One region of the Blautia sp. OF03-13 genome, then DNA from elsewhere that is predicted to be linked to it. Evidence: predicted binding sites of a transcription regulator. Region 1 holds the regulator's gene; the other holds the start of a gene.
What was found. The regulator NrdR, encoded in region 1, represses ribonucleotide reductase genes. The targets are predictions, from matches to a motif close to CACAANATNTTGTG.
Positions count from the first base shown of each region.

Region 2: DXA55_RS04885 (ribonucleoside triphosphate reductase) is a predicted target of NrdR. The motif match lies at 4,693-4,706, and genes of this name have one in related genera.

Region 1 covers NZ_QTVR01000011.1:40,681-48,334, forward strand. The annotation lists partial or broken gene DXA55_RS10120 (heavy metal translocating P-type ATPase) at 1-1,735, shown strand, start outside; gene DXA55_RS10125 (GNAT family N-acetyltransferase) at 1,929-3,095, shown strand; gene DXA55_RS10130 (acylphosphatase) at 3,123-3,428, shown strand; gene DXA55_RS10135 (YlmC/YmxH family sporulation protein) at 3,429-3,680, opposite strand; gene nrdR (transcriptional regulator NrdR) at 3,823-4,275, shown strand; gene DXA55_RS10145 (DUF3786 domain-containing protein) at 4,290-4,925, shown strand; gene DXA55_RS10150 (citrate/2-methylcitrate synthase) at 5,056-6,414, shown strand; gene DXA55_RS10155 (patatin-like phospholipase family protein) at 6,519-7,406, shown strand; partial or broken gene DXA55_RS10160 (YqeG family HAD IIIA-type phosphatase) at 7,481-7,654, shown strand, end outside.
Region 2 covers NZ_QTVR01000005.1:25,964-33,617, forward strand. The annotation lists ZMP/ZTP riboswitch at 1-78, opposite strand, end outside; gene DXA55_RS04875 (acyl-CoA thioesterase) at 211-693, opposite strand; gene DXA55_RS04880 (O-acetylhomoserine aminocarboxypropyltransferase/cysteine synthase family protein) at 735-2,012, opposite strand; gene DXA55_RS04885 (ribonucleoside triphosphate reductase) at 2,171-4,579, opposite strand; gene hflX (GTPase HflX) at 4,827-6,062, opposite strand; gene DXA55_RS04895 (tetratricopeptide repeat protein) at 6,081-7,115, opposite strand; gene glmM (phosphoglucosamine mutase) at 7,112-7,654, opposite strand, start outside.

The DNA.
Region 1 (7,654 bases):
TCGTCCGCCCGGGCGAAAATATTCCGGTGGACGGCGTTGTCCTGGAGGGAACGAGTGCCGTCAACGAATCCGCGCTGACTGGCGAGAGTGTTCCGGTGGATAAAGAGGCCGGCGACCGCGTATCGGCGGCGACCTTAAACCAGTCCGGTTTCCTGACCTGTGAGGCGACGAGAGTCGGAGAAGACACAACACTCTCCCAGATCATTCAGATGGTCAGCGATGCGGCAGCGACAAAAGCGCCGATCGCCGAAGTGGCCGATAAAGTTTCCGGTATTTTTGTGCCGGCCGTTATCTGCATTGCACTTGCTACAATTGTGATCTGGCTGTTTGCAGGAGAGAGCGTCGGCTTTGCTCTTGCAAGAGGTATTTCCGTTCTCGTTATCAGCTGCCCATGTGCGCTCGGCCTTGCAACACCGGTTGCGATCATGGTCGGAAACGGAATGGGAGCAAAACACGGAACGATGTTCAAAACCGCAGTTTCTCTCGAGGAGACAGGAAAAACACAGATCGTTGCACTCGATAAGACTGGAACCATCACAAGCGGAGAGCCGCAGGTAACCGATCTTGTCCCGGCGGACGGTGTAAGTGAGGAGGAGCTTTTAAAAGGTGCCTTTGCACTGGAGCACAAAAGTGAGCATCCGCTGGCCCGTGCGATTCTTGCACTTGCAGAGGAAAAAGGCCTGGCCCGCGAAGAAGTCAGTGATTTCTCTGCGCTTCCTGGAAACGGCCTTGTGGCAAAACGGAACGGAAAAGAGCTCTGCGGAGGCAACCGCGCACTGATTACGAAAAAAGCGGTTCTCTCGAAACAGATGGAAGAGCAGGCAGCAAAACTTTCCGAAGAAGGAAAGACACCGCTGTTCTTCAGTGAAGACGGAAAGATGCTCGGTATGATCGCGGTTGCGGATGTCATCAAAGAGGACAGCCCGCGTGCGGTGAAAGAGCTGCAGAATATGGGAATCCGTGTCGTGATGCTGACCGGAGACAATGAGCGCACCGCGCGTGCCATCGGCGCACAGGCAGGTGTGGACGAAGTCATCGCAGGCGTTCTGCCGGATGGAAAAGAAGCGGTCATCAGCCGCCTGAAAGAAAAAGGAAAAGTAGCGATGGTAGGAGACGGCATCAACGATGCACCGGCTCTGACCAGTGCGGATATCGGTATTGCCATCGGAGCAGGAACCGATATCGCGATCGATGCGGCAGACGTTGTCCTGATGAAGAGCCGCCTCTCCGATGTACCGGCAGCGATCCGCTTAAGCCGTGCGACCCTCAGGAACATTCACGAGAATTTGTTCTGGGCCTCATTTACAATATCATCGGTATTCCGCTGGCTGCGGGCGTATGGATCCCGCTGTTCGGCTGGAAGCTGAACCCGATGTTCGGTGCGGCGGCGATGAGCCTTTCGAGCTTCTGCGTTGTGACAAACGCCCTGCGTCTGAATCTGTTTCGGATGCATGACGCGTCAAAAGATAAAAGAATCAAAAACGAAATTCAAAAGGAGGATCTGAACATGACAACAGAACAGGGAATGGTAAAAACCATGACAATCGAGGGCATGATGTGCGGCCACTGCGAGGCAAGAGTGAAGAAAACACTTGAGGCAATCGAGGGTGTTGCATCCGCAGAAGTAAGCCATGAAAAAGGAACAGCCGTTGTAACACTGACAGCTCCGGTATCAGACAATGTGCTGAAAACAGCCGTAGAGGCACAGGATTACACCGTAAAAGGAATCCAGTAAAACAGGAAACATTGAGAAAAGGGAAACGCGCCTGGAATGAAAATTTCCGGGCGCGTTTCCTTTTTTTACCAGATATAGCAAAAATATTGCAATTTGTTCGGAATTTTCGTGACAAAAGGACAAAAATCCGTTAGGATAGAGAAAAAGAAGAGCAAAAACAAAAGGGTTTTTAGGATCAGGAGGTTTTTACATTATGACAGAGTACAGACTTGCAAAGCCGGAAGAGTGGGAGGACTGCATCGAACTTGCAAACTACGTGTTCAGCATGGCACACCGTCCGCACGACTTTGAGCAGTTAATCCCAAGGGTTTATCAGGCAGGACCGGAAATGGCACGGATCCACCGCGTCGCTGTTGCGGAAAACGGCAGACTCCGGGCCGAGATTGCGGTGCTTCCGCAGCAAATGGCAGCAGGGGGTAAGCTGCTCCGCGCAGGATATGTAGGAAGCGTTTCCGTGCATCCAAAGGCAAGGGGCGAAGGCCACATGAAGCGTCTTCTTGGCGACTGGATTACGGATCTGGAAGGAACGTGTGATCTTCTGGCACTGGACGGTCAGAGACAGCGGTATGCCTACTTTGGCTTTACGCCGGGAAGTGAAAAATACACGTTTTACCTGGATGTGGCAAATGTGCGCCATACCTGGAAAAACGGGGAACTCTCCGCTTACACCTTTGCGCCGCTGTTTCCGGAAAACGGCGAAGCGGACGAAGAGGCGGCAGCCTTTGCAAAGAAGCTGAATGAGGAAAAACCGCTTTACGTGGTAAGAGAGGATGTGAAAGCCTGCCTGAAAACGTTCGGCGAGCAGGCAATTGCAATCTGGAAAAACGGTGAGCGGATCGGATATCTGGCACTTTGCGGCGGAAACCAGGTTGTGGAAGCAGAAGTGCTGGAGGAACAGGATTTCGTTCCTGCACTTGCCGCTTATTTAAAAGAAAATGCGCTTGACTCTCTTTTCATTTCCATTCCGGTGTATGAGACCGGAAAAGCAGCAGCGTTATCGGAAGTCTGCGAAAGCTTCACAAAAGAGCGCTGCGGTTCCGCGATGTACCGTATTTTCCAATTTGCAGACGTCATCGAGGCAATGCTGACCATGAAAGCAGAGACGATGGGCATCAGTGATGGAACGTGGTTCGCCGTACTGGAGGGACAGCCGCTGACCGTGACGGTAAAAGATGGAACTGTGACCGTGACACGGGAAGCCCATCCGGGGGCAGATGTACTCAACCGGGAGCAGGCGCAGGAACTGCTTCTTTCACCGCTGGCAAGTAAGGGAAGCAAGGTTCCATCTGAAATCTGGAAGAACATTCCATCCGACTGGTTCCCGCTTCCGCTGTACTGTGCGACGGCAGACGAATTTTAGGCAATGACTGTTGGGAGGCAGAGAAATATGAACGAGACAGAGAAACGAGACAGAAGAGACGAAAAAGAAGAAATCCGGTACCATGTGATTTTCTACGGCCAGGTGCAGGGCGTGGGGTTCCGTTACCGGGCGTATTATGCTGCCTACCAGCTCGGACTGACCGGCTGGGTGAGAAACTGCTGGGATGAGACGGTGGAGATGGAGGTGCAGGGTGATGAGGAGACGATCACGGAGATGATCAAAAGGATCCGCACCTCCAGCTACATCGAAATCACGGATGCAAAATGGACGAAGATTCCGCTGGAATCGGAATTCGGTTTTCATATCCGTTGATCAGGGCTGCTTTTTCTCTTTTTCCGGAATTTCGACAAGAATGATATCGTTGCCGATCTGGCAGATGCGGTCCCATGGGATCACAAAATCCTCGCCGTGGCAGAAAAAGCCGCAGAATTTCACAGGACCCGGAAGAACGAGTCCGGTAAGATGTCCCGTTTTTGGATTGAATTCCACATCAATCGGACAGCCGAGCGTTTTGCAGGTACAGATATTGATAACTTCTTTCTGGCGGAGATCTACAACGCGCATGCGGTGCTCCTTTTTACAGATTCCTATGGAAAAACATATGCGAAAATGTTGCTGCAGTTGACTTGAATTTCACGGAAAAATGCGTATACTGTAAAAGTAGAAAACTTTCCGAAATACTTATTTAGAAACGAGGACGAAAGATATGAGATGTCCATTTTGTAATCAGGATAATACCCGGGTTGTGGATTCACGCCCGATTGAAGACAGCAATGCGATCCGCCGCCGCCGGATGTGCGATGTCTGCGGCAGACGCTTTACGACATACGAAAAAGTGGAGACGATCCCTTTGATCGTCATCAAAAAAGATATGAACCGCGAGCAGTATGACCGCTCGAAAATCGAGACCGGCATCCTGCGCGCCTGCCACAAACGGCCGGTGTCCGCCGAGAAGATCAACGAGATGGTCAACAAGGTGGAGACGGAGCTTTTCAACGGCGAGGAACGCGAGATTCCAAGCTCTGTGATCGGAGAGAAGGTCATGCATTACTTAAAAGACCTGGATCAGGTGGCGTACGTCCGTTTTGCGTCGATTTACCGCGAGTTCAAGGATGTCAACACGTTCATGGACGAGCTGAAAAAGATGCTCGACAAATAGCGGGAGGCAAAAAAATGGAAGTGTCGAACTATATTAAAATGCGCGATCAGATGCAGGAGCGCTTTCTGACGTACGATCAGAAGGAGATCGAAGGGAAGTATGGCTTTGCCTTTGATGACGATTATTTCTATGTGCCGTACCTTTTTGAGGAGTGGAGAGTGAACCGCCATACCGGCGTTGTAGAGGGCTCAAAAGACCATTTTCTTCATGTGCACCAGGGCAGTTTCAATGAGACACTGACGATTTTCGACCTGCTCTGCTGCGGAAAGAAGGAGATTGTGCTCGCCGGCACGTATGCGCGCACCAATTCCTTAAAGGGAACGATCAAAGGCCGCACGATTGCGTCCGGCGTTCACGACAGCCGCGCCGCACGGTATGACGGGCATGTGGAACAGCTGAAAAAAGCATGCGTTTCCCTTAGCGGAAAACCATATTCCCCGGGAGACGCTGCTTTTGTTTTTCATGTCTTTCCGTTTCTGCCGCTCGTCTTCCAGTTCTGGGAGTCCGATGAGGAATTCCCGCCGGTGCTGAAGTTTATGTGGGATGAAAACGTCCTCGATTATCTGCGGTTTGAGACGCTGTATTACGTGATGGGAGACTTCCTGGACGCACTGGATCAAGCCTTCGATGCATGTAAAACAGAAGCCTGATACCTTTTGTGAGACAAAATCTTACGAAAATTTTCCGAATGTTTATAAAAATTTCAGTATACGAATCCCCTGGTTTAATGCTATAATGAGTGAAAGTAAGTAAAAAGAGAGAAGAGAAAGGGGAATGCATATGGCTTTTAGCATGAAAGTAACACCGGAAATAGAGGAACTGACAAACATCTGTCTGGATAACTCCAAAATGGATGTTTCGCTGTATGGGCAATACGATGTAAAACGCGGACTGCGCGATATCAACGGCGTTGGCGTCCTTGCGGGACTGACACAGATTTCAAACGTTGTGTCTTCGGATATCATTGACGGCGTCAAAACGCCGTGTGACGGACGTCTGTACTACCGCGGCATCAACGTGGAAAAACTGACCCAGGGCTTTTTAAGTGAAAACCGTATGGGATTCGAAGAAGTTGCGTATCTGCTCTTATTTGGAAATCTGCCGAATGAAGAGCAGCTCAATCATTTTAAGACAATCTTAAAACAGCAGCAGTCCCTGCCGAAGAACTTTGTGCGTGACGTTGTTATGAAAGCGCCGACCAAGGACATGATGAACACTCTGTCCCGAAGCGTTCTGACCCTGTACGCGTACGACAACCACGCAGATGATACCTCCCTTCCGAATGTGCTTCGCCAGTGCATTAACCTGATTTCTGTTTTCCCGATGCTGTCCGTCTATGGCTATCAGGCGTACAACCATTATATCAAGGGAAAAAGTTTATATATCCACAACCCGTCGAAGAAGCTTTCGACTGCAGAAAATATTCTTCTGATGCTCCGACCGGATCAGAAGTACACTCCGCTGGAGGCGAAGATCCTCGATCTTGCCCTCGTTCTCCACATGGAGCACGGCGGCGGTAACAACTCGACCTTTACAACACATGTTGTTTCTTCTTCCGGAACCGATACGTACTCCGCAATTGCAGCGGCGCTCGGCTCCTTAAAGGGACCGAAGCACGGCGGTGCAAACATCAAGGTTGTGCGGATGTTCGACGATATGAAGTCACACGTCAAAGACTGGACGGATGAGGAAGAAGTATCGAATTACTTAAGAAAGCTGCTGCACAAAGAGGCGTTCGACCAGAAAGGTCTGATTTACGGTATGGGCCATGCGGTTTACTCCATTTCCGACCCGCGTGCGCGCATCTTTAAGAGCTTCGTTGAGCAGCTGGCAAAAGAAAAACACAGAGAGAAAGATTACCGGCTGTACGCTATGGTCGAGGAACTGGCTCCGAAGATCATCGGCGAGGAGCGCCATATTTACAAAGGTGTATCCGCAAACGTCGACTTCTACAGCGGCTTCGTTTACAGCATGCTGGATCTTCCGCTGGAGCTCTACACCCCGATGTTCGCCTGCGCGCGTATCGTCGGCTGGAGTGCACACCGGATGGAGGAACTGATCAACACCGACAAGATCATCCGCCCGGCGTACAAGAGTGTCAAAGATGAAGTGGACTATGTTCCGCTGGAAAACAGATAAAACAGGCAGAAGGGCCGGAGCGTGTCGGGATTTTCCGATCTGCTCCGGCATTGCTCTGTGCAGGAAGTAATGTGTCATTGTGAAAAATAGGAGAGTGCAGGAGAATGAATGAGACAAAAAATTACAGCATAACAAAATCCGGAGCAGTCATACTGGAAGGAGGGGCCAATCGCGGCGTCTTTACAGCAGGAGCGCTGGACTTTCTGATGGAGCAGGAGTATTATATCCCTCATGTGATTGGCGTTTCCGCCGGAGCCTGCAATGCGCTGGACTATGTATCGCGCCAGATTGGCAGAACGAGGGACTGTATGATTGTCACGGATGAGAAAAACCGCTACGTCAATAAGAATATCAAGACAATCGTTGAGAAAAAAGCACTGCTCGACATGGATATGGTGTTCGAACGGTATCCGTATGAGATTTTTCCATTTGATTTTGATACGTATTTTGCATCGCCGCAGACGTGTGAGCTGGTTGTGACAAACTGTGAGACGGGACGCGCGGAATATCTGGATGACCGCGAAAATAAAGAACGTCTGCTTGCAATTGGCCGTGCATCATCGAGCATGCCGATCGCCTGCCCGATGGTGGAGATCGACGGAAACGAGTACGTCGACGGCGGTGTTGCCGATTCGATCCCGATTATCCGTTCCTTAAAGACGGGACACCGAAAAAATGTCATTATTCTGACACGGAATTTCGGTTACCGAAAAAAAGAGGGAACGAGAGGCTGGGAGCTGTATGTGGCGGCATTCCGCAAATACCCGAATCTCGTGCGTGCGCTTGTAAACCGCGCGAAACATTATAACCAGGTGCTCGAATGCATCGAAAAATGGGAAGAAGAAGGCTCCGTCTTTGTGATCCGCCCGGAGATACCGGCGGTATCGCGTCTCGAAAAGGACGAGGAGAAGCTGCGGGAATTTTACCAGCACGGCTATGACCAGATGAAAGCAAATTTTGAGGCTCTGCAGGAGTTTCTGAAAGAAGAATAAAGTTACTGTATAAACGAAAAGAGGATTGGAGAAAGAAGATGAGTGGAAAAAACCAGAAGAACCGGGGAACTATACTGATGCGGATGTTTTACCCGGACCGGAGAGAAAAAAGTGCCTATACGATCGATTACGCGGATCTGTACCGGAAAGGATACCGGGGCGTGATTTTTGATATCGATAATACGCTTGTTCCGCACGGTGCGCCGGCAACGAAGGAGGCGGCTGCGTTCTTTGCGTCTCTTCGGGAG
Region 2 (7,654 bases), on a different contig from region 1:
TTCTGCCCAGACGGTCGGCCTCTTCTCACGCTATACTCCCTGTGGTCATTTCCACTTCCGTCAGTCGTATAACTGCCTTTACCTTAACATGGAAAATCCCGCCTGTCAAGGGACACGGCGGGATTTTTTTAAATGAAATTTTCAGAATGCACGAAGACAGCTCCGGTAAACGCCCCGGTGGATTCTGCAAATGTGTGGGTGAACGTCAACTTAGAACCCCTCTCTGTGACGCTCTTTTCGCAGTTCATAGCGGCGTTTTCCGCCCTCCCACTCGGCCTCCTGCTCCGGGGATTCCAGAATCAGGCCCGGGACGGGAAGTGCGCGGCCGTTCTCGTCGATGGCCACTATCACCACGTAGGCACGGTTGATCATTTTCCGAATGCCGGTCGCAAGCTCTTCCACGTACGTGTCGACGCGCACCTCCATTGAGGTGCGTCCGACATACGTCACTCTTCCGACCAGTACGACGGTGTCGTTCAGAAAAGCAGGATGCTTGAAGTTCAGATTGTCGATGCACGCGGTGGTGATTTCGTGGCCGCAGTGGCGGCGTCCCACCAGACCGGCAAGCTCATCGATCCACGCGACCAGCTGGCCGCCGAACAGACGGCCATAGCCGTTGATATGGCGGTGCATCAGAAGATACGACTGCTCTGTCTCAGAATCTTTTACGCGTTTCTTTGCCATTTCTTCCATTTTACCAATACGCTCCTTTTCACATCCTGTTTTTTGTATCTTTATACGTTCGCAAGCGCCTGATCAAGGTCTGCAATGATATCGTTCACATCCTCGATGCCGACCGACAGACGGATCAGATCCGGCAGAACACCGGCTTCGATGAGCTGCTGATCGTTCAGCTGGCGATGGGTATGGCTTGCCGGGTGCAGAACGCAGCTTCTTGCATCGGCAACGTGTGTCACAATTGCTACCATTTTCAGGCCGTTCGTGAAGCGCATCGCGCCGTCTCTTCCGCCCTTTGGTCCGAAGCAGAGAACGCCGCAGGTTCCGTTCGGCATGTATTTTTCTGCCAGCGCATGGTATTTGCTGTCTGCAAGGCCTGCGTACTCAACCCATGCTACCTTCGGGTGGTTTTTCAGGAACTCTGCCACTTTCTCGGCATTTCTGCAGTGACGCTCCACGCGCAGGTGCAGGGTCTCCAGACCGACATTCGTCAGGAATGCATTCTGCGGGGACTGGCACGCTCCCATATCACGCATCAGCTGTGCGGTTGCTTTTGTGATATACGCTTTTTTACCGAATTTCTGCGTATAAATCACGCCGTGGTACGATTCGTCCGGTGTAGTAAGGCCCGGGAATTTGTCTGCATGCGCATCCCAGTCGAAGTTTCCGGAATCGACAATCGCTCCGCCGAGCGCCATTGCATGGCCGTCCATGTATTTTGTGGTGGAATGGGTGACAATATCTACACCGAACTCGAACGGACGGCAGTTGATCGGGGTTGCAAAGGTGTTGTCGCAGATCATCGGAACGCCGTGCTCATGTGCAAGTTTAACAAACTTGTCAATGTCAAGTACAACACCTGCCGGGTTGGAAATCGTCTCGGCAAAGACAGCTTTGGTGTTCGGCTTGAATGCTTTTTCCAGCTCATCTGCCGGCGCATCCTGGTCCACGAGGGTAGTCTCGATGCCGAATCGTTTTAAGGTAACGGCGAGCAGGTTGGAGGTTCCTCCGTAAACCTTTGCCGCGCAGACAACGTGGTCGCCTGCCTCACAGATGTTGGTAACGGCAAGCATCGTTGCCGCCTGGCCGGAAGATGTGAGCATGGCTGCCACGCCGCCCTCCAGATCGCAGATTTTCTGTGCTACGACGTCGTTCGTCGGGTTCTGCAGACGGGAATAGAAATATCCCTCTTCCTCCAGATCGAACAGTTTTCCCATTTCCTCGCTGGTTGCATATTTGAATGTTGTGCTCTGGTAAATCGGAAGTACACGCGGCTCACCGTTTTTCGGCTGCCATCCTCCCTGTACACAAATTGTGTCCTGGCTGTATCCCATAATTTTTCTCCCTTCTGTAAGTGAAACCGGTCCACCGGGCCGATTTCTGCTGTGCTCAGCGCCATAATAATACCCCCACCCGGGATGCCCGGGCGAGGGTATCACTTTTTCCTATTATAACTCTGTTTGTTCTTTCCTGCAACTATATGCGCACAGATTTAGGAGAGATATTCATCCACATATTTCTGGATATTGGAAGCATTCACAATCTTCTGCGCCTGGCCGTCCTCCACAACGAGAAGAGTCGGTGCCTGCATGATGCCGTACTGTGCGGCAAGATCCGGGTGACGCTCTGCGTCGATCACCTCATACTGCTCCTCGGCGAGCATTTCTTTTGCCATTTTGCAGTTCGGGCAGGTGCTTGTCGTGAACAGGTACATGCCGTCTTCCTCGATTTTATCTGCTGCAGCGGCTTTCGGCTCTTCTTTTCCAGCGGCCTGCTCTGCCAGTTTCTCTGCTGCGCCGTACGATTTCATTTTCTGCTCCGGCGATTTGGAGTGGATGATATCATATACAGTTCTGTTCTTGTACTCCTGGCGTTTTCCGTCGTTCCAGTTCTTGACCGGACGATAATATCCCGTGATGCGGCTGTAAACCTCTGCCTCTTTTCCACAGATCGGACATGTAAAGTGCTCGCCGGCGAGATATCCGTCGTTCGCACAGACAGAATACGTCGGGGACAGCGTGTAGTACGGCAGTTTGTAGTTCTCTGCAATCTTCCGCACAAGGGAAGCTGCTGCTTTCCAGTCCGGCAGTTTTTCGCCAAGGAACGCATGGAATACAGTTCCCGAGGTGTACAGCGTCTGCAGATCATCCTGAATATCAAGCGCAGAGAAAATATCCTCGGTATAGTCCACCGGCAGATGGGAGCTGTTGGTATAGTACGGGGTATCTCCCTCATGGCCTGCGGTCTTGATATCCGGCCATTTTGCACGGTCATGTTTTGCCAGACGGTATGCGGTCGACTCCGCCGGAGTTGCCTCAAGGTTGTACAGATCGCCATACTCCTCCTGGTAATCAGAAAGACGCTCTCTCATATGGTTCAGAACTTCTTTCGTAAACTGCTGTGTCTTCGGATCCTCCAGACCCTTTCCGAGCCATGCGGCATTTAAGCCGGCCTCGTTCATACCGATCAGACCGATGGTTGAGAAGTGGTTCTCAAACGTTCCAAGGTACCGTTTCGTATATGGATACAGTCCCTCGTCCAGGAGGCGGGTAATGACCTCACGTTTCGTCTTTAACGAACGTGCGGCAATATCCATCATATGATCGAGACGGCGGTAGAACTCTTTCTCATCTTTGGACTGATATGCGATACGCGGCATATTGATGGTGACAACGCCGACCGATCCGGTGCTCTCGCCGGAACCGAAGAATCCGCCTGTTTTCTTTCGAAGCTCACGCAGATCCAGGCGGAGACGGCAGCACATGGAGCGCACGTCGCTTGGTTTCATATCGCTGTTGATGTAGTTGGAGAAGTACGGGGTACCGTATTTTGCAGTCATTTCGAACAGCAGACGGTTATTCTCCGTATCGGACCAGTCAAAATCGGATGTGATGGAGTAGGTCGGGATCGGGTACTGGAAGCCTCTTCCGTTGGCATCTCCCTCGATCATCGTCTCGATGAACGCTTTGTTGACCATATCCATCTCTTTTTTACAGTCTTTGTACTTGAAGTCCATCTCCTTACCGCCGACGATCGCCGGAAGCTCCGCGAGGTCATCCGGTACGGTCCAGTCGAGTGTGATGTTGGAGAACGGTGCCTGGCTTCCCCAGCGGCTCGGTGTGTTGACACCGTAGATAAACGCCTCGATGCACTTCTTCACTTCGCCGTAGCTTAAGTTGTCCACTTTGACGAACGGCGCCAGATACGTATCAAATGAAGAAAATGCCTGCGCACCTGCCCACTCGTTCTGCATAATGCCGAGGAAGTTGACCATCTGGTTGCACAGAACCGAAAGATGTCTTGCCGGAGAAGAAGTAATCTTTCCGTTGATGCCGCCAAGTCCTTCTTTGATGAGCTGTTTTAACGACCATCCTGCACAGTAGCCGGTCAGCATCGACAGGTCGTGGATGTGAATATCCGCGTTGCGGTGTGCCTCGGCGATCTCGTCATCATAAATCTCTGATAACCAGTAGTTGGCTGTGATCGCGCCGGAATTGCTTAAGATCAGACCGCCGACAGAATACGTTACAGTCGAGTTCTCTTTGACACGCCAGTCCTCTACTTTTACGTAGCTGTCCACGATCTCTTTGTAGTCTACGATCGTCGATTTCATGTTGCGGATTTTTTCCCTCTGCTTGCGGTACAGAATGTAAGCTTTTGCCACTTCTGCGTAGCCGCACTGGATCAGCACGTTCTCCACGCTGTCCTGAATTGCCTCCACTGAAATTTTTCCGTCTTTGATCTTGGACTGAAAGTCCGCTGTTACGCGCAGTGCCAGCATCTGAAGCATGTCATCGCTGAACTGCATATCTTTTGCGCCGAATGCTTTTCCAATCGCATCGGTAATCTTTTTCATCTGGAACTCTGCAATCGTTCCGTCTCTCTTTTCTACCTGAAACATGGAATCCCTCCTGTTAATTCAACCGTTTCTGCAAGGCCTTTTTAAGGTTCCACTCTTTGCAGTGTCTGAACCATATGATAGCAGAGCATGTTTCTCCCGTCAATAGTAAAAAGTACCATATCTAGTGTGAAATTTTCTAACATCACTAGATATGGTACTTTTACTTATGTTCTGTCCCTTCCATTTTTCGGCGCTGTACGGCGCTTAAAGGGATGTACTGCCGTTTTTAAGCCCGCTTGCCATACCTCTATACCCTCGGATAGATATCCTTCGGTACATAGGCTTTTACGCGGATGCCTTCCGGCAGATATTCTTCTTCGAGCAGAATTCCGTATCCGCGGATCAGTGAAATCGTTCCCGCCTTATCGTACGGATAGAGGCGCTCGATATAGATTTTTCCCTCCATCATCCACGAGGAGAGTAAATTTTTGAGGTCTTCGAGTCCCTGTCCTGTTTTGGCAGAGACCGCAAGGCTCGCGTCTGCCCGGAAATCTTTTACAACCATCGGGGCGAGAAGCTTATCCTGCTTGTTCAGCAGGGTGACGATCTTTTTGTCCTCAACTTTCAGTTCCCGCAGCGTATCGTACACGACCTGCATCTGCAGCTCCATCTGCGGATTTGACGTATCCACAACGTGGAGAATATAGTCGGCATACCGTGCTTCCTCCAGCGTACTGCGGAATGCATCGATCAGATGATGTGGCAGCTTATTGATAAATCCAACCGTATCGGTCAGCAGGATTTCCTGTCCATCCGGAAGGGTCAGTGACCGCGTCGTCGTATCCAGCGTGGAAAACAGCATTGCATCTGCCAGAATTTCCGATCCTGTCAGTGCATTTAAAAGACTGCTCTTTCCCGCTGACGTATAGCCTACGAGCGCCGCTACCGGGATTTTGGAACGTTTTCTGCCTTCACGAAGGAGCTCTCTGTGCTGGCGTACTTCCTCAAGCTCACGTTTTAACTGCGTAATACGCGTGCGGATCAGGCGCCGGTCGGTTTCCAGCTTTTTCTCTCCCGGTCCTCTCGTACCGATTCCGCCGCCGAGACGGGAAAGCGATGTGCCAAGGCCGGAAAGTCGGGACGCACGGTACTTTAACTGGGCCAGCTCAACCTGGATTTTACCCTCGCTGCTCACGGCGCGCGCCGCAAAGATATCCAGGATCAAAAGCGTACGGTCCATGATCTTGCATTCCAGTGCTTCCTCCAGCCCTTTTAACTGGATCGAGGAGAGCTCATCGTCGCAGATGATGCCCGTCGCATCGCAGGCGCGCACCAGAATTTTCAATTCCTCTAATTTTCCTTTTCCGATGTACGTTCCCGGATGAATGGCCTCTCGCACCTGCACCAGGCGGCCCTCCACCTTCGCACCGGCGGTGCTGGCCAGTTCCGCCAGCTCGTCGAGCGATTCTTCTGCGTTTGCGCCGCCGTTTTCCTGTACGCCGACCAGAATCACGCGCTCCTGTTCTTCTCTTAAATCAAACAATCCAACTTCCTCCGTCTGTTATCGGTTCTGGAGAAACGTATTTTCCCGCTGCGCCGCGGTGTTTTCCGGGTATGCTGCCAGAAAATCCGCCATCAGCGACTTCGCGGTATCAAAATCCGCCCGTTTTTCATAGGATACAATCTGGTTGAACAGCAGATTTTCCCGGTCGGAATCCTCTGCCGTTTTGAGTCCTTCCTCGATATACGAGAGTGCACTGTCCGTGTCGTTTTCCGCAAGTGCGCAGAGCGCCAGCCCGTTGTTTGCTGCCGCCGCAAAGCCATCTGTCGAAAGATACGAAGAAAACAGTGCTTTCGCCTCGTCGTTCTGACCATTGGAAAGGTAAACCTCGCCGAGCATTTCCATCGCCGCGCTGCTGCCGTCCTTCATTGCCTTCGAGAACGCTTTGACCGCCTCGTCCTGCTCCTCCAGATAGTAGTATGCGCAGCCGATGTTATAATAATCCTCGGTCGTTTTCGGCTCAATCTTCACTGCCGCTTCGAGGTAACGGTCTCCGTCCGCCTTCATGCTGCTCTCCTGATACAGCTCGTAAATGTCAAGGCAGAGCTGATAGCTCTCCTTCGTCTCCACTGCCGCATCAAAATCCACCTTCGCCTGCTCGTAATTCTTCTGCAGGAAGTACGCGCGTCCCCTAAGGAACAGCGCATCGGCATCGGCCTTTTCTTCCTGAATATTGGTGCAGATCTCAATGGCTCCATCCAGATCTCCGGCCTGTACGCAGGTTTCCGCCTCGTAATACATGACATCGCGCGAAAACTCCGCGTCTTTGTGCTTCATGCTCGAAAGACTGCTCTTGAAAGCCTCTTTTGCCTTGTCATACTCCTGGCTTTTCAGATAAGCGATGCCGAGCGACCGGTAGCTCTCCGCCAGTCGGTCGCCTGCCTTTACGGCTCCCTCCAGCATCGCAATCGACGTTACGTAGTCCTTCTGTTCGAGCGCCTCGATGCCCTTTTTATAAAGCTTTGAATTTTTATTTTCACAGCCGCCAAGCACCATTGCCGCCGCCAGAAAAAAGATTACCAGTCTTTTTTTCATTCTGTCACAAGTCCTTCTTTATGCATCACAGAAACAACCTGGTCTACGTATTTTGCACACGTTGCGTCGTCCGGTGCTTCCACCATGACACGGATCACCGGCTCGGTGCCGCTCTCTCTTACGAGGATGCGTCCGTCATCGCCCAGGGCCTCTGCTACGTCTTCTACTGCTTTCTGTACTGCCGGGTTGGCCTTTGCAGCTGCTTTGTTTGCCACGCGGACATTCTTTAAGAGCTGCGGGTAAATCACTACCTCGGCTGTCAGGGTGCTGAGCGGGAGTTTCTTATCTATCAGCACTTCCATCACCATCAGGGAGGTCAGGATTCCGTCACCGGTCGTCGCGTGCTTGCTGAAAATGATGTGGCCGGACTGCTCTCCGCCGAGAGAATAGCCGTTTGCCATCATGTTCTCGCACACGTATTTGTCGCCGACTGCCGTCTTCTCATACCGGATACCGGCGCGGTCACACGCTTTGTAAAGACCGAGGTTTGACATGATCGTGGTCACAATCGTATCTCCGTTTAACTGGCCTTTTTCTTT